3 regions of the Streptomyces sp. NPDC059785 genome follow, and region 1 is predicted to be linked to each of the others. Evidence: riboswitches for the same ligand, from Rfam matches in the RefSeq annotation. Region 1 holds a riboswitch; each other region holds the start of a gene.
What was found. A riboswitch is a leader RNA that binds a small molecule or an ion and turns the genes downstream of it on or off. The one in region 1 is predicted to bind cobalamin.
Positions count from the first base shown of each region.

Region 1 (4,751 bases):
CATGGATTGGCCGGTGATGACCTGGCATTCAGGGATCTTCCAGTAACCTCTGGGAGGTTTTTCGCGCACGCCGCCATTCCGGGGGGAATCATGGCTCGTGAACACCGATCGCACCGCCACCGCTTATGCGCCGTCGCGGCCGCCGTGACGGCGCTGACCGTCACCGGCACCGTGCTCGCCGACGCACCGGCCACGGCGGCCGGCAAGCCGCGGGGACACGACGTCTCCTCGCACCAGAAACACGTCAACTGGTCGAAGGCGCGGGCGAGGGGCGCCAGGTTCGTCTACATCAAGGCGACCGAGTCGACCACCTACCGCAATCCCTACTTCACGCAGCAGTACAACGGCTCGCGCGCCGCGGGCCTGCTCCGCGGCGCGTACCACTTCGCCGTCCCGAACAAGTCGTCCGGCACCGCGCAGGCCGCGTTCTTCGTGCGCCACGGGGGCGGCTGGCGCGCGGACGGCCGGACGCTGCCGCCCGCGCTGGACATCGAGCACAACCCGTACAGCAGGAAGAAGAAGTGCTACGGCCTCAGCAAGGCGCGGATGGTCCACTGGATCGCGGCCTTCAGCAACGAGGTGAAGCGCCGGACCGGCCGCCGCCCGGTGATCTACACGACCACGCTCTGGTGGAACAAGTGCACCGGCGGCAGCCGCGCCTTCGCGGCGAACCATCCGCTCTGGCTCGCCCGCTACGACGCTGGGAGCGCGGGGGCGCTGCCGGCCGGCTGGTCGTTCTGGACCTTCTGGCAGTACGACAACCGGGGCCGGCTGCCGGGTGACCAGAATCTCTTCAACGGCTCCATGAACCAGCTGCGGAAACTCGCGAGCGGATAGCGAAACCGCGAAGGCCATAAGCGGGGGCCATACGCGAGGCCGTACGCGAGGCCATGAGCGGAGACGCAGATTCCACCTTTGTTCGGTCCGGCGGGCCGTCACTCCCTCGTAAGTGGAGTGGCGGCCCGCCGATTGGGTCACCCCACCGCCCGCCTCAGTTCATCTTCCGTTCACCCTGGTTGCCTACGTTCAGCCTGCCACTGACGTCCAACAGAAGCCTGGGTAAATGGAACACATCACGCTTCTCCTCGGGATCGTGATCGTCACCGCTCTCGTGTTCGATTTCACGAACGGTTTCCACGACACCGCCAACGCGATGGCCACCACCATCTCGACCGGCGCACTCAAGCCCAAGGTCGCGGTGGCCATGTCCGCCGTCCTCAACCTTGTCGGCGCGTTCCTGTCCGTCGAAGTCGCCAACACGATCTCCAAAGGTCTCGTCGACGAATCCGGCATCCAGCCAGAGGTGATCTTCGCGGCGCTCGTCGGCGCGATCCTCTGGAACCTGCTGACCTGGCTCGTCGGACTCCCCTCCAGCTCCTCCCACGCCCTGATGGGCGGTCTGATCGGCGCCACCATCGCCTCGGCCGGCACGGCCGCAGTGCACGGCGGCGTACTGGTCACCAAGGTGCTGATCCCGGCCGTCGCGGCCCCCGTGGTCGCGGGCGTCGCGGCACTGATCGCCACCCGCATGTCGTACGCGCTCGGCGCCAAGGCCGGCGGCAGGTCCACCGAGAAGGGCTACCGCGCCGGCCAGATCGCCTCCGCGGGCCTGGTCTCGCTGGCCCACGGCACCAACGACGCCCAGAAGACGATGGGCATCATCACCCTGGCCCTGGTCGCAGGCGGCGCCGTCGCCCCCGACTCCGACCCGCCGGTCTGGGTCATCCTCTCGGCCGGCTGCGCCATCGCGCTCGGCACCTACCTGGGCGGCTGGCGCATCATCCGCACGATGGGCAAGGGCCTGACCGACCTCCAGCCGCAGCAGGGCTTCGCCGCCCAGACCAGCGCGGCCACGGTCATCCTCGCCTCCTCCCACATCGGCTTCTCGCTCTCCACCACGCACTCCGTCTCGGGCTCCGTGATGGGCGCGGGCCTCGGCCGCAAGGGCGGCGTGGTCCGCTGGTCCACCGCCACCCGGATGTGCGTCGCCTGGGTCCTGACCCTGCCGGCCGCCGCTGTCGTCGGCGCCCTCGCCGAGTGGGTGACCGGCTTCGGCGACTGGGGCACCGCCCTCGTCGCCGTCTTCCTGATCGCCTCCTGCACCGCGATCTGGCTGGTCTCCCGCCGCGGCGAGGTCGTCGACCACACCAACGTCAACGAGCCGGACGCCGATGCCGAGCCCGCCGGTGTGGTGACCGCGGCCATCGCCGCCGTCACCCCGCCCCCGGCCGGCCCCGTGACCGGGACACTCACGGCAACCGTCCCGGCGACCACCGACACCCCGGCGGCCCCGAAGGCCCCCGAGGCCGTGGCCTGACCTCCAAGGACCAAGGAAGCAGCATGAACATCGACTGGGCAGCCCTCGGCTCCGTCTTCGGAGTCAGCCTCGTGGTGACCGTGGTCCTCGTCGGCCTCTTCACCCTGGGCATACTCGGCCTCTCCAAGCGCGAGTCCGCTACCGCGCAGGGCGGATCCGCGGCCCTCGCGGCCACCGGCGCCTGCGTCTGCTTCGCCGCGTGCGCGGCGGCGGTGGCGTACGGGATCTATCTGATCGTCGCCTGACGGCAGGGACCGGAGGCGACGACAAGGGGGACTTCCGAGGCGGGGTGCGGGACCGGAGCGGGTCCCGCACCCCGCCTCCGTGTGGGCCTCGGCACACTGTCCCCGCGCAGGTCAACAGCAAGTTGACGGGTGTTCTCAGCGCGTGGTGAACTGCCAAGGCCAAGTACGGCGGCAGGAGAGGAAGCCCGGTGCGAATCCGGCGCGGTCCCGCCACTGTCACCGGGGAGAACCTCCCCGGGAGCCAGGAACTCTCACCGCCGGTCTCGTCGAACCAGGGCGTGGACACCCTGAGTGAGGACATATCGCCATGCGCGGCTGCCCGGTGCCGTTCCCGTTCCGTGCGTTCAGTGCGTTCCGTACCAGGTGTTCCGGCCGTACGAGGGTGACGGTGCCAGGTCCCGGCTCCGCCGGCGCGGGCATCGGCTGAACCGATGGGTGCCGATCGCGTCTTCGCGTACGGCGCCGCCGCCGGCCTCCTCGGTGACCTGCTCCTCGGCGATCCCCGCCGCGGGCATCCCGTCGCCGTGTTCGGCCGGGCCGCCGGTGCCGTCGAGCGCGTGCTGTGGCGGGACGACCGGGGCCGCGGCGCGCTGCACACCGCCGTCTGCGTGGGCTCGGCCGTCGGGCTCGCCGCGCTGGCCGACCGCTCCGTACGCCGCTCCCGCGCCGCCTCCGTCGCACTGACCGCCGCCGCCACCTGGGCCGTCGTCGGCGGCACCAGCCTGGCCCGGGAGGCCCGCGCCATCGGCGGCGCGCTCGCCGCCGGGGACATCGACGTCGCACGCGAACGGCTGCCGCACCTGTGCGGGCGCGATCCGCAGGCGCTGGACGCCGACGGGATCGCGCGGGCGGTGGTCGAGTCCGTCGCCGAGAACACCTCCGACGCCGTGGTCGGCGCCCTCATGTGGGGGGCCGCCGCCGGGGTCCCGGGGCTGGTCGGCTTCCGCGCCGTCAACACTCTCGACGCCATGGTCGGGCACAAGTCCCCCCGTTACCGCCGCTACGGCTGGGCCTCCGCGCGCCTCGACGACGTCGCGGGCTGGCCCGGCGCGCGGCTGACCGCCGTGCTCGCCACCGTCGCGGGCGGCGACCCGCGGGGCGCCCTGCGCGCCTGGCGGGCCGACGCGAGGAAGCACCCGAGCCCCAACGCCGGACCCGTCGAGGCCTCCTTCGCGGGCGCGCTCGGGGTCCGGCTCGGCGGGACGCTGTCGTACGGCGGCCGGGTCGAGCACCGGCCGGTGCTCAACGAAGACGGCCGGTCCGTGGAGATTGGCGACGTCGAACGGGCCGTACGGCTGTCGCGGCGGGTGGGCTGGCTGGCCCTCGGCGTCTGCGCAACAGGACGGCTGCTGGGGCGACGCCTGCACGCATCACGGCTACGAGGAGGCAGATGATGAGCGGCGGCGGACTACTGGTCGCGGGCACCACCTCCGACGCGGGCAAGAGCGTCGTCACCGCCGGGATCTGCCGGTGGCTGGTACGGCAGGGCGTCAAGGTCGCGCCGTTCAAGGCGCAGAACATGTCCCTCAACTCCTTCGTCACCCGCGAGGGCGCCGAGATCGGACGGGCGCAGGCCATGCAGGCCCAGGCGTGCCGGATCGAGCCGACCGCGCTGATGAACCCCGTACTGCTCAAGCCCGGCGGCGACCGCAGCAGCCAGGTCGTGCTGATGGGCAAGCCGGTCGGCGAGATGAGCGCGCGCGGCTACCACGGCGGCCGGCAGCAGGCGCTGCTCGGCACCGTCCTGGACTGCCTGGCCGAGTTGCGGGGCACGTATGACGCGGTGATCTGCGAGGGGGCCGGCAGTCCCGCCGAAATCAATCTGCGCCGCACCGACATCGTGAACATGGGCATCGCCCGCAACGCGCGGCTGCCCGTGCTCGTCGTCGGCGACATCGACCGCGGCGGCGTCTTCGCCTCCTTCTTCGGCACCGTCGCGCTGCTGAGCCGCGAGGACCAGGAACTCGTCGCCGGTTTCCTGGTGAACAAGTTCCGCGGCGACGTCTCCCTGCTGGAGCCGGGCCTCGACATGCTGAAGGACCTCACCGGCCGCCCCTCCTACGGCGTGCTGCCGTTCCGGCACGGGCTCGGTATCGACGAGGAGGACGGACTCCGTGTCTCGCTGCGCGGCGCCGTCCGCGAGTCCGCGGTCTCCTCCCCCGTCGGCGAGGACATCCTCCGCGTCGCCG
Region 1 covers NZ_JBHWHV010000018.1:83,817-88,567, reverse strand. Annotated here, with positions in the region: gene ACFV6E_RS16485 (lysozyme) at 91-837, shown strand; gene ACFV6E_RS16480 (anion permease) at 1,064-2,317, shown strand; gene ACFV6E_RS16475 (hypothetical protein) at 2,341-2,562, shown strand; cobalamin riboswitch at 2,691-2,834, shown strand; gene ACFV6E_RS16470 (cobalamin biosynthesis protein) at 2,994-3,956, shown strand; gene ACFV6E_RS16465 (cobyric acid synthase) at 3,956-4,751, shown strand, end outside.

Region 2 (4,751 bases), on a different contig from region 1:
TGACGTCATGAAGTGACGAGAAGGAATCATGAAGTGACGAGAAGGACTGACGTCACGAAGTGACAGGCTTGGCCTCGTGAAGTGAGCCGAGGAGCCGGCGCGCCGCCTCCTCCGGTCCCGGCACCACCGGCACGCCCTCCGGGACCGGCGGGCGCCGGATCATCACGACCGGTACCGCTGCCTCGCGTGCCGCCGTCAGCTTCGGCGCGGTGGCTTCTCCGCCGCTGTCCTTGGTGACGAGTACGTCGATCCGGTGCCGGCGCAGCAGCTCGCGCTCCCCGTCGAGGGCGAAGGGCCCGCGGGCGAGCAGCACCTCCATGTGCCGGGGGTGCGGAGGTTCGGGCGCGTCCACGGAACGGACCAGGAACCACAGGCCGTCCAGCTCCGCGAAGTCCGCGAGGCCCGTCCGCCCTGTGGTCAGGAACACCCGGCGGCCCAGCGCGGGCAGCAGCGCCGCCGCCTGTGCGGGCGAGGCCGCGTCGTGCCAGACGTCGCCCCGACCGGGGACCCAGCCGGGCCGCCGCACGGCGAGCAGGGGAACATGGGTGGTGGCGGCCGCCTCGGCCGCGTGGAAACCGATCGTCCGGGCGAAGGGGTGAGTGGCATCGACGAGTGCGTCCACCCGTTCCGCGCGCAGCCACCCGGCCAGTCCCCCGGCGCCGCCGAAGCCGCCCGTGCGGACCTCGCCAGGCGGCAGCCGGGGTGCGGCCACGCGTCCGGCGAGCGACGTCGTCACGCGCAGGTGCGGCGCCTCGGCGGCCAGGATCTCGGCGAGCCGGCGCGCCTCCGTCGTACCGCCGAGGATCAGGACGTGCACGGCGACGCCCGCCTCTCCTCGTTCGTCGGCCGCGGTGAAGCCATCTGCGATGCAGTCATCTGCGGTGGGACCTCCCCTGGGGGTGCGGTGTGAGCGGCGGTGCGGTGTGAGCGGCGGTGCGGCGAAGGGCGGCCGCGGCGCCCAACTCAAGCACACCGGGCTGCGGCCCGGCTGGACCACCGGTGCCTGCGCGACGGGCGCCGCCACCGCCGCGTACACGGCGCTGCTGACCGGTGACTTCCCGGATCCGGTGACGGTGACGCTGCCCAAGGGGCAGACCCCGGCGTTCGCGCTGGCGGCGGAGGAGCTGGGCGACGGCTCCGCGATGGCCGGGATCGTGAAGGACGCCGGTGACGATCCGGACGTCACGCACGGCGCGCTGGTACGGGCCACGGTGCGGCGGCTGCCGGCCGGTTCGGGCGTGGTCTTCCGGGCGGGCCCCGGCGTCGGCACCGTCACCCGGCCCGGACTGCCGCTGCCCGTCGGCGAACCGGCCGTCAACCCCGTCCCCCGGCAGATGATGCGCGACCACGTCGCCGAGGTCGCCCGCCGGTACGGCGACGGGGGCGACGTCGAGATCACCCTCTCCGTCGACCACGGCGAGGAGATCGCCCGCTCCACCTGGAACCCCCGGCTCGGCATCCTCGGCGGCCTGTCCATCCTCGGTACGACCGGGATCGTCGTGCCGTACTCGTGCTCGGCGTGGATCGACTCCATCCGGCGCGGGGTCGACGTGGCCCGCGCCGCCGGACGCACGCATGTGGCGGGCTGCACCGGCTCCACCTCGGAGAAGACCGTCGTCGCGGTGCACGGGCTGCCCGAGGACGCGCTGCTCGACATGGGCGACTTCGCGGGCGCGGTGCTGAAGTACGTACGCCGCCATCCTGTCGACCGGCTCACGGTCTGCGGCGGTTTCGCCAAGCTGTCGAAGCTGGCGGCCGGGCAGCTCGATCTGCACTCCGCCCGCTCGCAGGTCGACAAGGGCTTCCTCGCCGGACTGGCCCGCCGGGGCGGCGCCGACGAGGCGCTGGCCGCGCGGGTGGCCGGGGCCAACACGGGGCTCGCCGCGCTCCAGCTCTGCACGGCGGCCGGGGTCCCGCTCGGCGATCTGGTGGCGACGGCGGCGCGCGACGAGGCACTGGCCGTGCTGCGGGGCGCGCCCGTCGCGGTCGACGTGATCTGCATCGACCGGGCGGGCGGCATCGTGGGCCGCAGCTCGGTCCGCTAGGGCGTACCTGACGGAAGCCCCTGTCGCGAGCCCGGTCCGCCGGGCGGTCCGGGCTGCGCGGGCGGGCGTCGCCGTACGCCCCCGAGGGCTTCTTGCGGCTCCCCGCCTGCGGGGACTACTGTCACCACGCCTTGGTGCACGGGAAATCCGGTGTGATGCCGGTGCGGCCCTCGCCACTGTGATCGGGAAGTCCGGCTCCGGCCCTCGGACCTGTCGTCGACAGGATCCAACGGGCAGCCACTGGGTCCTCGGACCCGGGAAGGCGGAGCACGGATGTGGTACCCGTCAGCCAGGAGACCGGCCAAGGCACTTCAACCATCCACGAGGTGCTGGAGAGGGTCTGCTGAGTCATGCACATAGCCGAGGGTTTTCTGCCTCCGGCGCACGCGGTCGCCTGGGGCGTCGCGTCGGCGCCGTTCGTCGTCCACGGAGTCCGGTCACTCACCCGTGAGGTCAGAGAGCACCCCGAGAGCACACTGCTCCTGGGTGCCTCCGGTGCCTTCACGTTCGTCCTGTCGGCTCTCAAGCTGCCGTCCGTCACCGGCAGTTGTTCACATCCCACCGGCACCGGGCTCGGCGCGATCCTGTTCCGTCCGCCGATCATGGCGGTCCTCGGCACCATCACGCTGCTCTTCCAGGCGCTGCTGCTCGCGCACGGCGGCCTGACCACGCTCGGCGCCAACGTCTTCTCGATGGCGATCGTCGGCCCCTGGGCCGGGTACGGGACCTACCGGCTGCTGCGGCGCTTCGACGTCCCGCTGATGGTCGCCGTGTTCTTCGGCGCGTTCGTCGCCGACCTGTCCACCTACTGCGTCACCAGCGTGCAGCTCGCCCTGGCCTTCCCCGACCCGGGCAGCGGCTTCGCGGGCGCGCTCGGCAAGTTCGGCGCGATCTTCGCCGTCACGCAGATCCCGCTGGCGGTGAGCGAGGGCCTGCTCACGGTGCTGGTGATGCGGCTGCTGGTCCAGTCGAGCAAGGGCGAACTGACCCGGCTGGGCGTGCTCCTGGCCAAGGGCGGAAACCGTACGGGCACGGGTGCTGGTCCCGGATCCGGCTCCGGCTCCGGCTCCGGCTCCGAGGCGGTGGCCCGGTGAAGCGTCACACGAAGATCAACCTCCTGCTGCTGCTCGTCGTGGTCGCGCTCGCCGTGCTGCCGCTGGTGCTCGGTCTCGGCGACGGCAAGGAGGAGCCGTTCGCCGGTGCCGACGCCCAGGCGGAGACGGCGATCACCGAGCTCGAACCGGACTACGAGCCGTGGTTCTCGCCGCTGTACGAACCGCCGTCCGGCGAGATCGAGTCGGCGCTCTTCGCCCTCCAGGCGGCCATCGGCGCGGGCGTGCTCGCGTACTACTTCGGGCTGCGGCGCGGGCGGCGCCAGGGCGAACAGCGGGCGCGGGCGCAGGACGGTCTCCCGGAGGAGCGGGAGAGCGGGCCCGGCGCCGCCGCGGAGGACACCACGGCCGGGCGGCGGGCCTGATCCCCCGTGCTGCCGATCGACGCGGCGGCGTACAGCAGTCGCTGGCGCCGCCGCCACCCTGTGGACAAGGCGGTCCTCGGGCTCGGTCTGACCGTGCTCGCGATCTCCCTGCCGGCCTGGCCGGGCGCCGCCTTCGTCCTGGTCACGGCGCTCGTCCTGCTGCTCGGTCCGGCGGGCGTGCCGGGCCGCCGGCTGTGGCGCGCGTACCGGGTGCCGCTGGGCTTCTGCGTGACGGGGGCGGTCACTCTGCTCGTGCAGGTCGGCGGGCCGGGCCGTTTCGTCGCGTTCGCCGACGGCGGGCCGGTGCGCGCGGGTGAGCTGCTGCTGCGGACCTCGGCGGCCTCCCTGGGCGTCCTGCTGTTCGCGTTCACCACGCCCATGGCGGACCTGCTGCCACGCCTGGTGCGGGCGGGCGTGCCCGCGCCGGTCGTCGACGTCGCCCTGGTGACGTACCGCATGAGCTTCCTGCTCCTGGACTCGGTGCGCCGGATCCGTCAGGCGCAGGCGGCGCGGCTCGGGCACACCACGCGCGCGGCCGCCTGGCGGTCGCTGGCCGGGCTCGGCGCCACGGCGTTCGTCCGGGCCTTCGACCGGGCGGCGCGGCTCCAGACCGGGCTCGCGGGACGCGGTTACGACGGCACCCTGCGCGTCCTGGTGCCCGAGGCCCGCGTCTCCGTCCCCTTCACCGCGGCGAGCCTCGCCCTGCTCACGGCGGTGGCCGCACTGACCCTCGTACTGGAAAGGCCCCTGTCATGAACGAGCCCGCCCGGGAGTCCGTCGGCGAGCCCGCTCTCGTCGCGCTGCGGGGCGCGTTCTTCGCGTACGAGGAGGGGCCGCCGGTGTTCAGCGGGCTCGACTTCGGGATACGCGAGGGGCGTGCCCTGGCGCTCCTCGGCCGCAACGGCAGCGGCAAGACCACCCTGATGCGGCTGCTCAGCGGCGGGCTGCGGCCGGGCGACGGCCGGTTGACCGTCGAAGGGCGACCCGTCACGTACGACCGTAAGGGCCTGACCCGGCTGCGGACGACGGTGCAACTGGTCGTACAGGACCCGGACGACCAGCTCTTCGCCGCGTCCGTCGCCCAGGACGTGTCCTTCGGGCCGCTGAACCTCGGTCTGCCGGACGACGAGGTCCGCGCGCGCGTGGACGAGGCGCTGACCGCCCTGGACATCGCCGCCCTCGCCGACCGGCCCACCCACCTCCTCTCCTACGGGCAGCGCAAGCGCACC
Region 2 covers NZ_JBHWHV010000008.1:107,358-112,108, reverse strand. Annotated here, with positions in the region: gene ACFV6E_RS08645 (precorrin-8X methylmutase) at 1-3, shown strand, start outside; gene ACFV6E_RS08640 (cobalt-precorrin-6A reductase) at 53-817, opposite strand; gene ACFV6E_RS08635 (cobalt-precorrin-5B (C(1))-methyltransferase) at 867-2,045, shown strand; cobalamin riboswitch at 2,161-2,366, shown strand; gene ACFV6E_RS08630 (energy-coupling factor ABC transporter permease) at 2,396-3,139, shown strand; gene ACFV6E_RS08625 (energy-coupling factor ABC transporter substrate-binding protein) at 3,136-3,522, shown strand; gene cbiQ (cobalt ECF transporter T component CbiQ) at 3,529-4,278, shown strand; gene ACFV6E_RS08615 (energy-coupling factor ABC transporter ATP-binding protein) at 4,275-4,751, shown strand, end outside.
Region 2: linked by a shared signal. The riboswitch ahead of ACFV6E_RS08630 (energy-coupling factor ABC transporter permease) and the one ahead of ACFV6E_RS16470 (cobalamin biosynthesis protein) in region 1 are both predicted to bind cobalamin.

Region 3 (4,751 bases), on a different contig from region 1:
ACGACGCCGTCCTCCAGGGTTTGGAGGACGCCCGGCACCCCGGCTCACCGCTGCCGGGCAGCGACCACTTCAACGCCCTCGGGCCGCTGACCCGCGCCCTGTGCGCGGAGGTCGAGGCCGGCACCCGCACCCCGCGGGACGCGGCGGACCGGATCTTCGACACCGTACGGCGGGCCGACTACCTGCCGCCCTCGCTCGGTCTCGGCGACCCGGCCGACCGGTTCTTCCACAACACCCCCGCCCGGATCGTGCGGGCCGCCCGCTGGGTCCGCACCGACGCTCCCGACGACGTCGGCGCGCTCCTCAAGGGCGCCATGGGCGGCCTGCTCAGAGAGCGACTGCGCGGTCTGCGCGGTCCCGCATAGCCGGTCGCGCCGCCGCCGTGCACGGTCCGGCAGGCGCTCGTGCCGTCACCGCGCACCGGCCGGCCGTCCCGGCCGACGACAAGGAGAGAGCACGTGGACTCAACGGGCACTTCAGCACGCGACGACCTCGCGCCGTCCGAGAGGGAGACGTACGACGTCGCGATCCTCGGCTCCGGTGTCGCCGGATCGCTGCTCGGGGCGATCCTGGCGCGGCACGGCAGCAAGGTCCTGCTCCTGGACGCCGGCTCGCACCCGCGCTTCGCGATCGGCGAGTCGACGATCCCGTTCACCCTGGTGTCGCTGCGCACCCTCGCGGAACGCTACGACGTCCCCGAGATCGCCGCGCTCGCCTCGTTCACCGACACCACCCGCACCATCGGCCCCCGCTTCGGCGTCAAGCGGCACTTCGGCTTCCTGCTGCACCACGAGGACGCGCCGCAGAACCCGCGCGAGGTCAACGAGTTCAACACCCCGCCCCAGCTCCTGCACGAGGCCGCCCACCTGTTCCGCCAGGACACCGACTCCTGGCTCTTCCAGGTCGCCGTCAAGTACGGCTGCCGGGCCCGGCAGAACTTCTTCGTCGACGACATCGACTTCGACGGCTCCGGGGTCACCCTGGCCGGGCGCGGCGGCGAGTACCGGGCACGCTACCTCGTGGACGCCAGCGGCTTCCGCTCACCGGTGGCGGAGAAGTTCGGCCTGCGCGAGGACCCCTGCCGGTTCAAGCACCACTCGCGCTCCATCTGGAACCACGTCGTCGACCTCACCCCCACCGACCGGCTCTTCGACCACCTCCCGGACAGCCAGCGCCCGCCCGTTCCCTGGTACGAGGGCACCGTGCACCACATGTTCGACCGCGGCTGGGCCTGGGTCATCGGCTTCAACAACAACAAGTGGTCCAAGAACCCGCTGTGCAGCGTCGGCATGACCGTCGACCCGCGCCGCTTTCCCAAGCCCGGAGGAGTCGCCCCCGAGGAGGACTTCGCCCGGCTCGCGGCACCCTTCCCCGACATCGTCCGGCAGTTCGAGGGCATGAAGCCGGTACGGGAATGGACCTCGACCGGACGGCTCCAGTACTCCTCCCGGCAGACCGCGGGCGACCGCTGGTTCCTGCTCTCGCACGCCGCGGGCTTCCTCGACCCGCTGTTCTCCCGCGGTCTGTCCAACACCACCGAGGCCCTGAACGTGCTGGCCCGGCGGCTGCTGCGCGCGGTGCGGGACGACGACTTCTCCGGCGACCGGTTCGCCCCCGTGGACCGGCTCCAGCAGTCGCTGTTCGACTACAACGACTCCCTGGTGAACTCGGCCTTCATCTCCTGGTGCGACTACGACCTGTGGAGCGCGGTCTTCCGGATCTGGGCCTGGGGCGCCAACGCGGGCGTCTACCGGATGCAGACCGCGCTGACCAAGTTCCGCAAGGACGGCCGCGACCAGCACTTCACCGACCTGGAGGAGGTGCCCTACCCGGGCCTGTACTGGCCCGACCACGACGGCTTCGCCGAGCTGTACGAGACGATGGTCAAGAGCTGCGAGGCGGTCGAGGCCGGTGCCGTCACCGCCGCGGACGCCGCCGACCTGCTCTACGACCGGCTGCTCGCGGCCGACTTCGTACCCAAGCACTTCGGGTACGCCGAGCGCGACGTCCGCTTCCTGAACCCGCAGCCCAGGACGCTGCTGCGGATGGTCCGCTGGGCCGCCACCGAGGCCGACCCCGTCGTCCGCAGGCTCGTCCTGGGCAACGGACGGGAGGCGGTCAAGGCCCGGCTGCGCGGCAAGAAGCTGTTCTGACGTACGGACGTACGGACGTACGGACGTACGGACGTGAGGACGTGAGGACGTGAGGACGTGAGGACGTGAGGACGTGAGGACGTAAGGGTGCAAGGACACAGGGCGGCCGCCCGGCGCGGGCGGCCGCCCACCGGCCCGTGGCGGAGCCGCCGGACGGCCCCGGGGTCCGCGTGAACCGGCCGGCGGGACCCCTTGATAGGGTTCCGGAGCCAGTCGAGCCACATCCGAGGCCAGGGAATCCGGTGCGAATCCGGAACTGACGCGCAGCGGTGAGGGGGACGGGCGGGGCATCGACGCCACTGGGAGCAGCGCCCGCGACGGCCGTACGGCCGGCACGGACAGTTCCCGGGAAGGCGCCCCGGCCGGACGAACCCGAGTCCGAAGACCTGCTGGCCCCTCCGCGCCCCCGTGCGGGGAGGACGTCCGTAGGCCAGGCTCCGCGTCCGAGCCCCGACAACCGAGGCATGCCCGTGCTCCGCATTCCCCCGCTCCGTGCCCCCCGCCGCACCGCGGCCCTGCTCCTCGCCCCCGCACTGCTGCTCACCGCCTGCGGCGGCTCCGGCGCCGACGGCGCGAAGGCGGAGGAGTCCGCCGCCGGATACCCCCGCACCATCGACAACTGCGGCCGCCAGGTCACCCTGAAGTCGGCCCCGCGGCACGCCGTCTCCCTCAACCAGGGCAGCACCGAGATCCTGCTCTCCCTCGGCCTCGGGGACCGGCTCGCGGGCACCGCGACCTGGACCGACCCGGTGATGAAGGGCCTGGAGAAGGCGAACGCGAAGGTGCCGCGGCTCGCGGACAACAACCCCTCGTTCGAGAAGGTGCTGGACGCCGAGCCCGACTTCGTCACCGCGTCCTTCGTCTCCACGCTCGGCAAGGGCGGCGTCGCCACCCGCGACCAGTTCGAGGACCTGGGCGTGCCCACGTACGTCTCGCCCGCCGACTGCTCCGACGGCGGCAAGGACAACGACAGCGGCGGCGACGGCTCCCGCGGCAAGGCGCTCACCCTCGACACCGTCTACGGCGAGATACGCGACCTCGCGCACGCCTTCGGCGTCGACGCGCGCGGCGAGAAGCTCGTCGCCGGGCTGAAGCAACGGGTGAGTGAGGCGACCGACGGGCTCGACGCCTCGGGCGTCTCCCTCATGTACTGGTTCGCCAACTCCCAGTCGCCCTACCTCGCCGGCTGCTGCGGCGCCCCCGGCGCCATCACCCGCGCCCTCGGCGCCGAGAACGTCTTCTCCGACACCCACGACGAGTGGCCGCAGATCAACTGGGAGACCGTCGCCGACCGCGACCCCGACGTCATCGTCCTCGGTGACCTGACCCGCAAGTCGCAGACCGCCGAGACCGCCGAGGCGAAGATCCACTTCCTGGAGACCAACGCCGCCACCCGCAACCTCACCGCGGTGAAGAAGAAGCGGTACGTCCTGCTCAGCGGGCAGGCGATGAACCCGTCCATCCGCACGGTCGAGGGGATCGAGCAGGTCGCGGCGGGGCTGCGCGACTTCGGGCTCGCGAAGTGAGGAAGCACATGGGGCCGCGTCCGGAGCCGACGCCGCATTCGGGTACGGCGCCGTGTCCGGACACGGCGCCGCGCCTGTGGGTGCGTACCGCGCTGCTCACGGCCGGCGGGCTGCTCGCGCTCGTGGTGTCCGTCGCCCTGGCCGTCACCATCGGGCCCGCCGACATCTCCACGGCCGACGTCTGGGCGGCCGCCGCCGCCCACCTCGGCCTCGGCGAGAGCACGCTCGCGCCACTGCGGGACGGCATCGTGTGGAACCTGCGCATGCCCCGCACCCTGCTCGCCGCCGTGTGCGGGGCGGGGCTCGCGCTGTGCGGGGCGGTCATGCAGTCGCTGCTGCGCAATCCGCTGGCCGACCCGTTCGTGCTCGGCGTCTCCTCCGGCGCGTCCACCGGCGCCGTCGCCGTCGTCGTGCTCGGGGTGGGCGGCGGCGCCGTCTCGCTCTCCGCGGGCGCGTTCGCCGGGGCGCTGCTCTCCTTCGGGCTCGTACTGCTGCTCAGCCACAGCCTCGGCGGCAGCACCGACCGGGTCGTCCTCTCCGGGGTCGCAGCCATGCAGCTGTTCTCCGCGCTCACCTCGTTCGTAGTGCTGACCTCCGCCGACGCCGAGACCACCCGGGGCGTGCTGTTCTGGCTGCTCGGCTCGCTCACCGGGGCCGGCTGGGGCGAGGTGCTGCTGTGCGCGGTGCTGCTCGCCGCGGTGCTGCTGGTCTGCCTCGGGCACGCCCGCACCCTGGACGCGTTCGCGTTCGGCGAGGAGGCCGCGGCGGCGCTCGGCGTACGGGTGGCCAGGACCCGGCTGATCCTGCTCTGCGCCACGGCGCTGCTCACCGCGGCCCTGGTCGCCTGCGCCGGTGCGATCGGCTTCGTCGGCCTGGTGCTGCCGCACGCGACCCGCGCCCTCACCGGCCCCGGCCACGCCCGCCTGCTGCCGGTCACGGCGCTGGCCGGCGCCGTCTTCCTGGTCTGGGTGGACACCGCCGCCCGCACCGTCATCGACCCCCAGGAGGTCCCCGTGGGCGTGGTGACGTCCCTCATCGGCGTACCGGCGTTCGTCGCGGTGCTGTACCGGGG
Region 3 covers NZ_JBHWHV010000104.1:6,431-11,181, reverse strand. Annotated here, with positions in the region: gene ACFV6E_RS41405 (NAD(P)/FAD-dependent oxidoreductase) at 1-365, shown strand, start outside; gene ACFV6E_RS41400 (NAD(P)/FAD-dependent oxidoreductase) at 459-2,153, shown strand; cobalamin riboswitch at 2,347-2,562, shown strand; gene ACFV6E_RS41395 (ABC transporter substrate-binding protein) at 2,618-3,679, shown strand; gene ACFV6E_RS41390 (FecCD family ABC transporter permease) at 3,688-4,751, shown strand, end outside.
Region 3: linked by a shared signal. The riboswitch ahead of ACFV6E_RS41395 (ABC transporter substrate-binding protein) and the one ahead of ACFV6E_RS16470 (cobalamin biosynthesis protein) in region 1 are both predicted to bind cobalamin.